Regions from separate parts of the Streptomyces nitrosporeus genome, predicted to be linked through region 1. Evidence: riboswitches for the same ligand, from Rfam matches in the RefSeq annotation. Region 1 holds a riboswitch; the other holds the start of a gene.
What was found. A riboswitch is a leader RNA that binds a small molecule or an ion and turns the genes downstream of it on or off. The one in region 1 is predicted to bind S-adenosylmethionine.

Region 1 (3,199 bases):
TCCAGGGACTCGATGACCTCGGAGAGGACCGCGCCCTCCGCCTCGACCTCGGCCTGGCCGCCCGTGTAGGTGCGCAGAATGGTGGGGATACGGACCTTGACGCTCATGTGGGTGCCTTCCTTCGGTCCCGGGGTGGTCAGTTGGCGGCGGCGAGGCCCGCGTCGCGGAACGCGTCCAGGCTGGGCCGGATCGTCGCCGTGAGGCCGGTCGTGGGGGCGACCGCGTCGAGGGTCTTCAGCCCGTCACCGGTGTTCAGCACGACGGTGGTCAGCGACGGGTCGAGCAGGCCCGCCTCGATCAGCTTCTTCGTCACGCCGACCGTCACCCCGCCCGCGGTCTCCGCAAAGATTCCCTCGGTGCGGGCCAGCAGCTTGATGGCGTCGACGACCTGCTCGTCGTTCACGTCCTCCACCGCGCCGCCGGTACGGCGGGCGATGTCCAGGACGTACGGGCCGTCGGCCGGGTTGCCGATCGCCAGCGACTTGGCGATGGTGTTCGGCTTCTGCGGGCGCACCACGTCGTGGCCGGCCTTGAAGGCGGTGGACACCGGGGAGCAGCCCTCGGCCTGGGCGCCGAAGATCTTGTACGGCCGGTCCTCGACGAGACCCAGCTTGATCAGCTCCTGGAGACCCTTGTCGATCTTCGTGAGCTGCGATCCGGACGCGATCGGGATGACGATCTGGTCGGGCAGCCGCCAGCCGAGCTGCTCGCAGATCTCGTACGCCAGGGTCTTGGAGCCCTCGCCGTAGTACGGGCGGAGGTTGACGTTGACGAAGCCCCAGCCCTCGCCGAGCGGGTCGCCGATGAGTTCGGAGCAGAAGCGGTTGACGTCGTCGTAGTTGCCGTCGATGCCGACGAGTTCGCCGCCGTAGACCGCGGCCATGACGACCTTGCCCTGCTCCAGGTCCTTCGGGATGAAGACACAGGAGCGCAGGCCGGCGCGGGCGGCCGCGGCGCCCACGGCGCCGGCGAGGTTGCCGGTGGAGGAGCAGGAGAGCGTGGTGAAGCCGAAGGCGCGGGCCGCCTCGACGGCGATCGCGACGACACGGTCCTTGAAGGAGTGCGTCGGGTTGCCGGAGTCGTCCTTGACGTACAGGCCACCGGTGACGCCCAGTTCACGGGCGAGGTTGTCGGCCTTGACCAGCTTGGTGAAACCGGGGTTGATGTTGGGCTTGTCCGCGACATCCGCCGGGACCGGCAGCAGCGGCGCGTAGCGCCAGATGTTCTCCGGGCCCTCGGCGATGCGCTTCTTCAGCTCCTCGGGAGAGCCGCTCGGCAGGTCGTACGCCACTTCGAGCGGCCCGAAACAGGACGCGCAGGCGAAAACGGGACCGAGCTCGAAACGCTCGCCGCATTCGCGGCAGGAAAGCGCCGCGGCGGGACCGAAGTCCACGGTGGAAGAATCAGTGTTCGCTGCAACAGTCTGCACAGCCATGATGGCGGAGGCCCTTTCTCCTCATCTTCCTTGCGACGTATTTCGCCACAAGACGGAATTGGCACCTTCCCTACCGTGACCTCGCGGTCGGCAGGAGGGTTGCCGGGACTTCAACGGGCCGTTCCCTCAGTCCCTCTGGATGAGCGCTATGGCACCGGACCACGGTCCGGGCATTTTTCACGGACCGGACCCGGGATGCGGGTGCCGTCCGTGTTGCTCAAGACTGTAACCGAAGCCCCGGGCGATGGAGAGAGTCGTCCGTACCGCGAGATGGATCACACAACAGGGAGTACCGACGGTGCTGGAAGAGGTCGAACGCTGGCTGAGCAGGCGTTCCTGGGCAGCAGCCGACCGTCCGTTGGACCGCCTCACGACGGCCCGGGCGAAGGATCCCCACCGTGCGAGCGTCAGCGTCGTGCTGCCGGCGCTGAACGAGGAGGCGACGGTGGGCGCGATCGTCGCGGAGATCCGGCGCGAACTGATGGAGAAGGTCCGGCTGGTCGACGAACTGGTGGTCATAGATTCCGGTTCGACCGACGGCACCGCCGCCGCCGCCCGTGAGGCGGGGGCCAGGGTGGTGCACCGGGACGTGATCCTGCCCCGCATACCCGCCGTCCCCGGCAAGGGGGAGGTCCTGTGGCGGTCGCTCCTCGTGACCAGCGGTGAGATCGTCTGCTTCATCGACGCCGATCTCCGGGACTTCTCCGCGGACTTCGTCTCCGGGACCGTCGGCCCCCTGCTCACCGACCCCGGCGTGCAGTTCGTCAAGGCCATGTACGACCGGCCGCTCGGTGAGAGCACAGGCCAGGGCGGCCGTGTCACCGAGCTGATGGCCCGCCCGCTGCTCAACCTGCACTGGCCGCAGCTGGCCGGTTTCGTCCAGCCGCTGGGCGGCGAGTACGCGGTGCGGCGCTCCCTGCTCGAACAGCTCCCCTTCCCCACCGGTTACGGAGTGGAACTGGGCCTCCTCGTCGACGCCCTCCACACGGTCGGCCTGGACGCGCTCGCGCAGGTCGACGTCGGGGTGCGCAGACACCGCCATCAGGACGGCCGGGCACTGGGGCGGATGGCCGCGACGATCTACCGCACGGCGCAGCTGAGGCTGTCCCGGGGCCATCTGGTGCGGCCCGAGATCACCCAGTTCGAACGGGGTGAGAACGGCTTCGAACCGCTCACCTATCCGGTGGACACCGTGGAACGGCCGCCGATGGCCGAGGTCGCGGAGTACCTCTCCCGCCACGCGGCATAGCGTTCCGGCCGTGCCGGGGGCCTGGGCGGGTCCGGCCGCCGGATGACGTTTGACGGCTTGCCCGACGGGCTAGGTTCGGGTACATGGTCGCCCAGAACTCCGCCCAGGTCCTCGTCGCGTCCAACCGCGGCCCGGTGTCGTACGCCCTCCACGAGGACGGCTCGATCGGCTCCAGGAGGGGCGGGGGCGGGCTGGTCTCCGGCCTGAGCGCCGTCGAGGACAAGGTGTGGGTCTGCGCGGCCCTCGGCGACGGGGACCGGGAGGCCGTCCGGCGCGGGGTGTCCGAGCCGGGCGTACGGATGCTCGACATCGACCCCGCCGTGCACGCGGACGCGTACAACGGCATCGCGAACTCGGTGCTCTGGTTCGTCCACCACATGCTCTACCAGACGCCGGTGGAGCCCGTCTTCGACGCGGGGTTCCGGCGGCAGTGGGCGGCCTACGAGGCGTACAACCGGGCCTTCGCCGAGGCGCTGGCCGAGGAGGCCGAGCCGGGGGCGGCGGTCCTGGTGCAG
Region 2 (3,199 bases), 2.4 Mb from region 1:
GCGTGGCGTACCTGGCGCACGTCGCGGGCTTCGCCGCGGGCTTCCTCTGCGCCTGGGGACGCTACCGGGGTGGGGTTAGGGTGAAGACTCCAGCCACGGCCACCGAGGGAGAAAGCCAGCCGTGATCACCGCGATCGTGCTCATCAAAACCAGCGTGAACCGGATTCCCGAGATCGCCGAGGCCATCGCCGCGCTGGACAGCGTCAGCGAGGTCTTCTCGGTCACCGGCACGTACGACCTGATCGCCATGGTCCGGGTGCCCCGGCACGACGACCTGGCCGACGTCATCCCCGGCCGGATCAGCAAGATCGAGGGGGTCGAGGCGACCGACACGCACGTCGCCTTCCGTACGTACTCGCAGCACGACCTCGAGGCGGCCTTCGCCATCGGCCTCGACGCCTGAGGCCCCCGCCGGAAAGGGGGCCCGGCCCCTGCGAGCCCGGGGCCCCTTCCGTCCGGCGCCCCTTCCACCCGGGGCTCCGGGACCCGCCGAAACCGCCCGCCGCGTCCGGACCGGACCGGCGGGCGAAGGCGGCTCAGACCTGCGCCGCGCCCCGGTCGGGGACGCAGCGGCCGTCCTCCGTGCGGTAGTTCCAGCGCGCCCCGGAGGTCACCAGTTCGCGTACGGCGCCGAGGAAGCGCTCGATGTGCTCGTCGGGCGTGCCGGCGCCGAAGCTGACCCGGACCGCGTTGAGCGACCTCTCCCCCGGCGCGGCCTCCGGCGCCCCGCACTCCCCCGGCTCCTGGGGCTCGCTGCCCAGCAGGGTGCGGACGAGCGGGTGGGCGCAGAACAGCCCGTCGCGCACCCCGATGCCGTACTCGGCCGAGAGCGCCGCGGCGAAGTGGGAGCTGTTCCAGCCCTCGACCACGAACGAGATGACGCCGACCCGCGGGGCGTCGTCGCCGAACAGCGAGAGCACCTTCACCTCGGGGACCTCCGCCAGCCCGGCACGGACCCGGGCCACCAGTGCCTGCTCCCGGGCGACCAGGTCCGCGAAGCCCGCCTCGGTCAGCGCACGGCAGGCGGAGGCGATGGAGTAGACGCCGATGACGTTGGGCGAACCGGCCTCGTGGCGGGCCGCGGTGGTGTGCCACTGGACGTCGACCCCGCCGTCGGCGCGCCGGGTGACCTGCCGGGAGGCACCGCCGCCCGCGAGGTAGGGCTCCGCCTCGCGCAGCCAGTCGGCCCGGCCCGCGAGCACGCCCGAACCGAAGGGCGCGTACAGCTTGTGGCCGGAGAACGCGACCCAGTCGACGTCCAGTTCCGCGATGTCCACCGGGTGGTGCGGCGCCAGCTGCGCCGCGTCCAGGACGATCCGCGCCCCGTGCGCGTGGGCGGCGGCGGCGAGTTCCCGTACCGGCCACAGTTCACCGGTGACGTTGGACGCGCCGGTCACACAGACCAGCGCGGGGCCGTGGGGCTCCCGGCCGGCCAGTGCCCGCTCCAGCGTGGCCACGGCCTGCTCCGGGGTGCGCGGGGCGTCGAGGCAGGTGACCCGCGCGTCGCGCCACGGCAGCAGCGAGGCGTGGTGCTCCGTCTCGAAGACGAACACCTGGCAGCCGGCGGGCAGTACGGCGGCCAGCAGGTTGAGCGAGTCCGTCGTGGAGCGGGTGAAGACGACCTGGTCGTCGGCCCGGCATCCGAGGAACTCCGCGACGGTCGCCCTGCTGTTCTCGAACAGGTCGGTGGAGAGCTGCGAGAGGTACCCGGCGCCGCGGTGCACGCTGCCGTAGTAGGGGGCGTACGCCGCCACGTCGTCCCACACCCGCTTCAGCGCCGGGGCGCTGGCCGCGTAGTCGAGGGCGGCATAGGTGACATCTCCTCCGGTGACCAGCGGAACCGTGACATCGGATCCCAGAACCGGCAGAGGGGCACAAAGCGACTGGTCGGCGGCAGCGGTGGGTGCAGACATGGCGAACTCCTGGAAGAGACAGGCGAAATCCACGCGCCGGCGGGCAGGCGACAGCGCGGGACAAGGGGGAAGAAGGTGCGGGAAAGGGCGGGACGCCCTATCGCATTCGCTTGCTCACAAAAGGCTCCCTAGGGACCAGGACCCCGGGGGCTGGCAGTCGTCAGACGACGCCGAGGGGCCCGCGCTTGCCGCAGACCTCGCTGCCTGCGGCCCGGTCTTCACCCGGGGCACCCCGCCACGGACGGAGGGTTGCCGGACAGCGGGCCGGGGCCGTAGTCGCTGTCACTCATGACCTGGGAGCATCTTGCCACACGTCCGCGCATACGCAAGGGCGCGGTCCGGCATGCGGACCGCGCCCTCGTACGCACCGGTTCGGCTCAGGCGTTGCTGGCCGCCGCCCAGCGCTCCAGCGCGCGCTTGGCGGCACCGGAGTCGATCGATTCGGCGGCCCGTGCGATCTGAGCCGCGATGCGCTCGTTCAGCGTGCCGTCCCCGCCCTCCAGCGCGACCAGCGCGGCCGCCGAGTTGAGGAGCACCGCGTCACGGACCGGTCCCCGCTCGCCGTCCAGCAGCCGGCGGGCCACATCCGCGTTGTAGGAGGCGTCGGCCCCCCGCAACGCCTCGACGGGCACCAGTTCCAGGCCGACGTCGCGCGGGTCGAACGCCTCCTCGCGCACCTCGCCGTCCCGGACCGTCCAGACCCGGGAGGTGGCCGTGGTGGTCAGCTCGTCCAGCCCGTCGTCCCCCCGGAACACCAGCGCCGAGTTCCCGCGTTCGGCGAGCACCCCGGCCACGATGGGCGCCATCCTGGGGTCGGCGACACCGATCGCCTGGGAACGCACCTGGGCCGGGTTGGTGAGCGGGCCGAGGATGTTGAAGGTGGTCTGCGTGCCGAGTTCCTTGCGGGCCCGGGCGGCATACCGCAGGGCCGGGTGGAACTTGACGGCGAAGCAGAAGGTGATGCCCGCCTCCTCGGCGACCTCGACGACGCGCTGCGGCGTGAGGTCGAGGTTGACGCCGAGCTTCTCCAGGACGTCGGAGGCCCCGCTCGCCGAGGACGCGGCGCGGTTGCCGTGCTTGACGACCTTGGCCCCGGCCCCCGCGACGACGATCGCCGACATGGTGGAGATGTTGACGGTCTTGGCCATGTCCCCGCCGGTACCGACGATGTCGACGGTGCGGCCCGGCACGTGGATGGTGTGCGCGTGGCCGTACATCGCGCGGACCAGACCGGTGACCTCGCCGACCGTCTCGCCCTTGGCCCGCAGCGCGACGGCGAATCCGGC

Region 2: it holds a riboswitch for S-adenosylmethionine, as region 1 does, so the genes downstream of both, CP967_RS25265 (aminotransferase class V-fold PLP-dependent enzyme) here and thrC (threonine synthase) in region 1, are expected to answer to the same signal.

Annotation. Positions count from the first base shown of each region.
Region 1 is NZ_CP023702.1:3,354,961-3,358,159, forward strand. It holds gene CP967_RS14805 (MoaD/ThiS family protein) at 1-107, opposite strand, end outside; gene thrC (threonine synthase) at 137-1,435, opposite strand; SAM riboswitch class I at 1,454-1,581, opposite strand; gene CP967_RS14815 (glucosyl-3-phosphoglycerate synthase) at 1,734-2,684, shown strand; gene CP967_RS14820 (alpha,alpha-trehalose-phosphate synthase (UDP-forming)) at 2,768-3,199, shown strand, end outside.
Region 2 is NZ_CP023702.1:5,729,218-5,732,416, reverse strand. It holds gene CP967_RS25275 (rhomboid family intramembrane serine protease) at 1-125, shown strand, start outside; gene CP967_RS25270 (Lrp/AsnC family transcriptional regulator) at 122-403, shown strand; gene CP967_RS25265 (aminotransferase class V-fold PLP-dependent enzyme) at 537-1,913, opposite strand; SAM riboswitch class IV at 2,090-2,207, opposite strand; gene trpD (anthranilate phosphoribosyltransferase) at 2,291-3,199, opposite strand, start outside.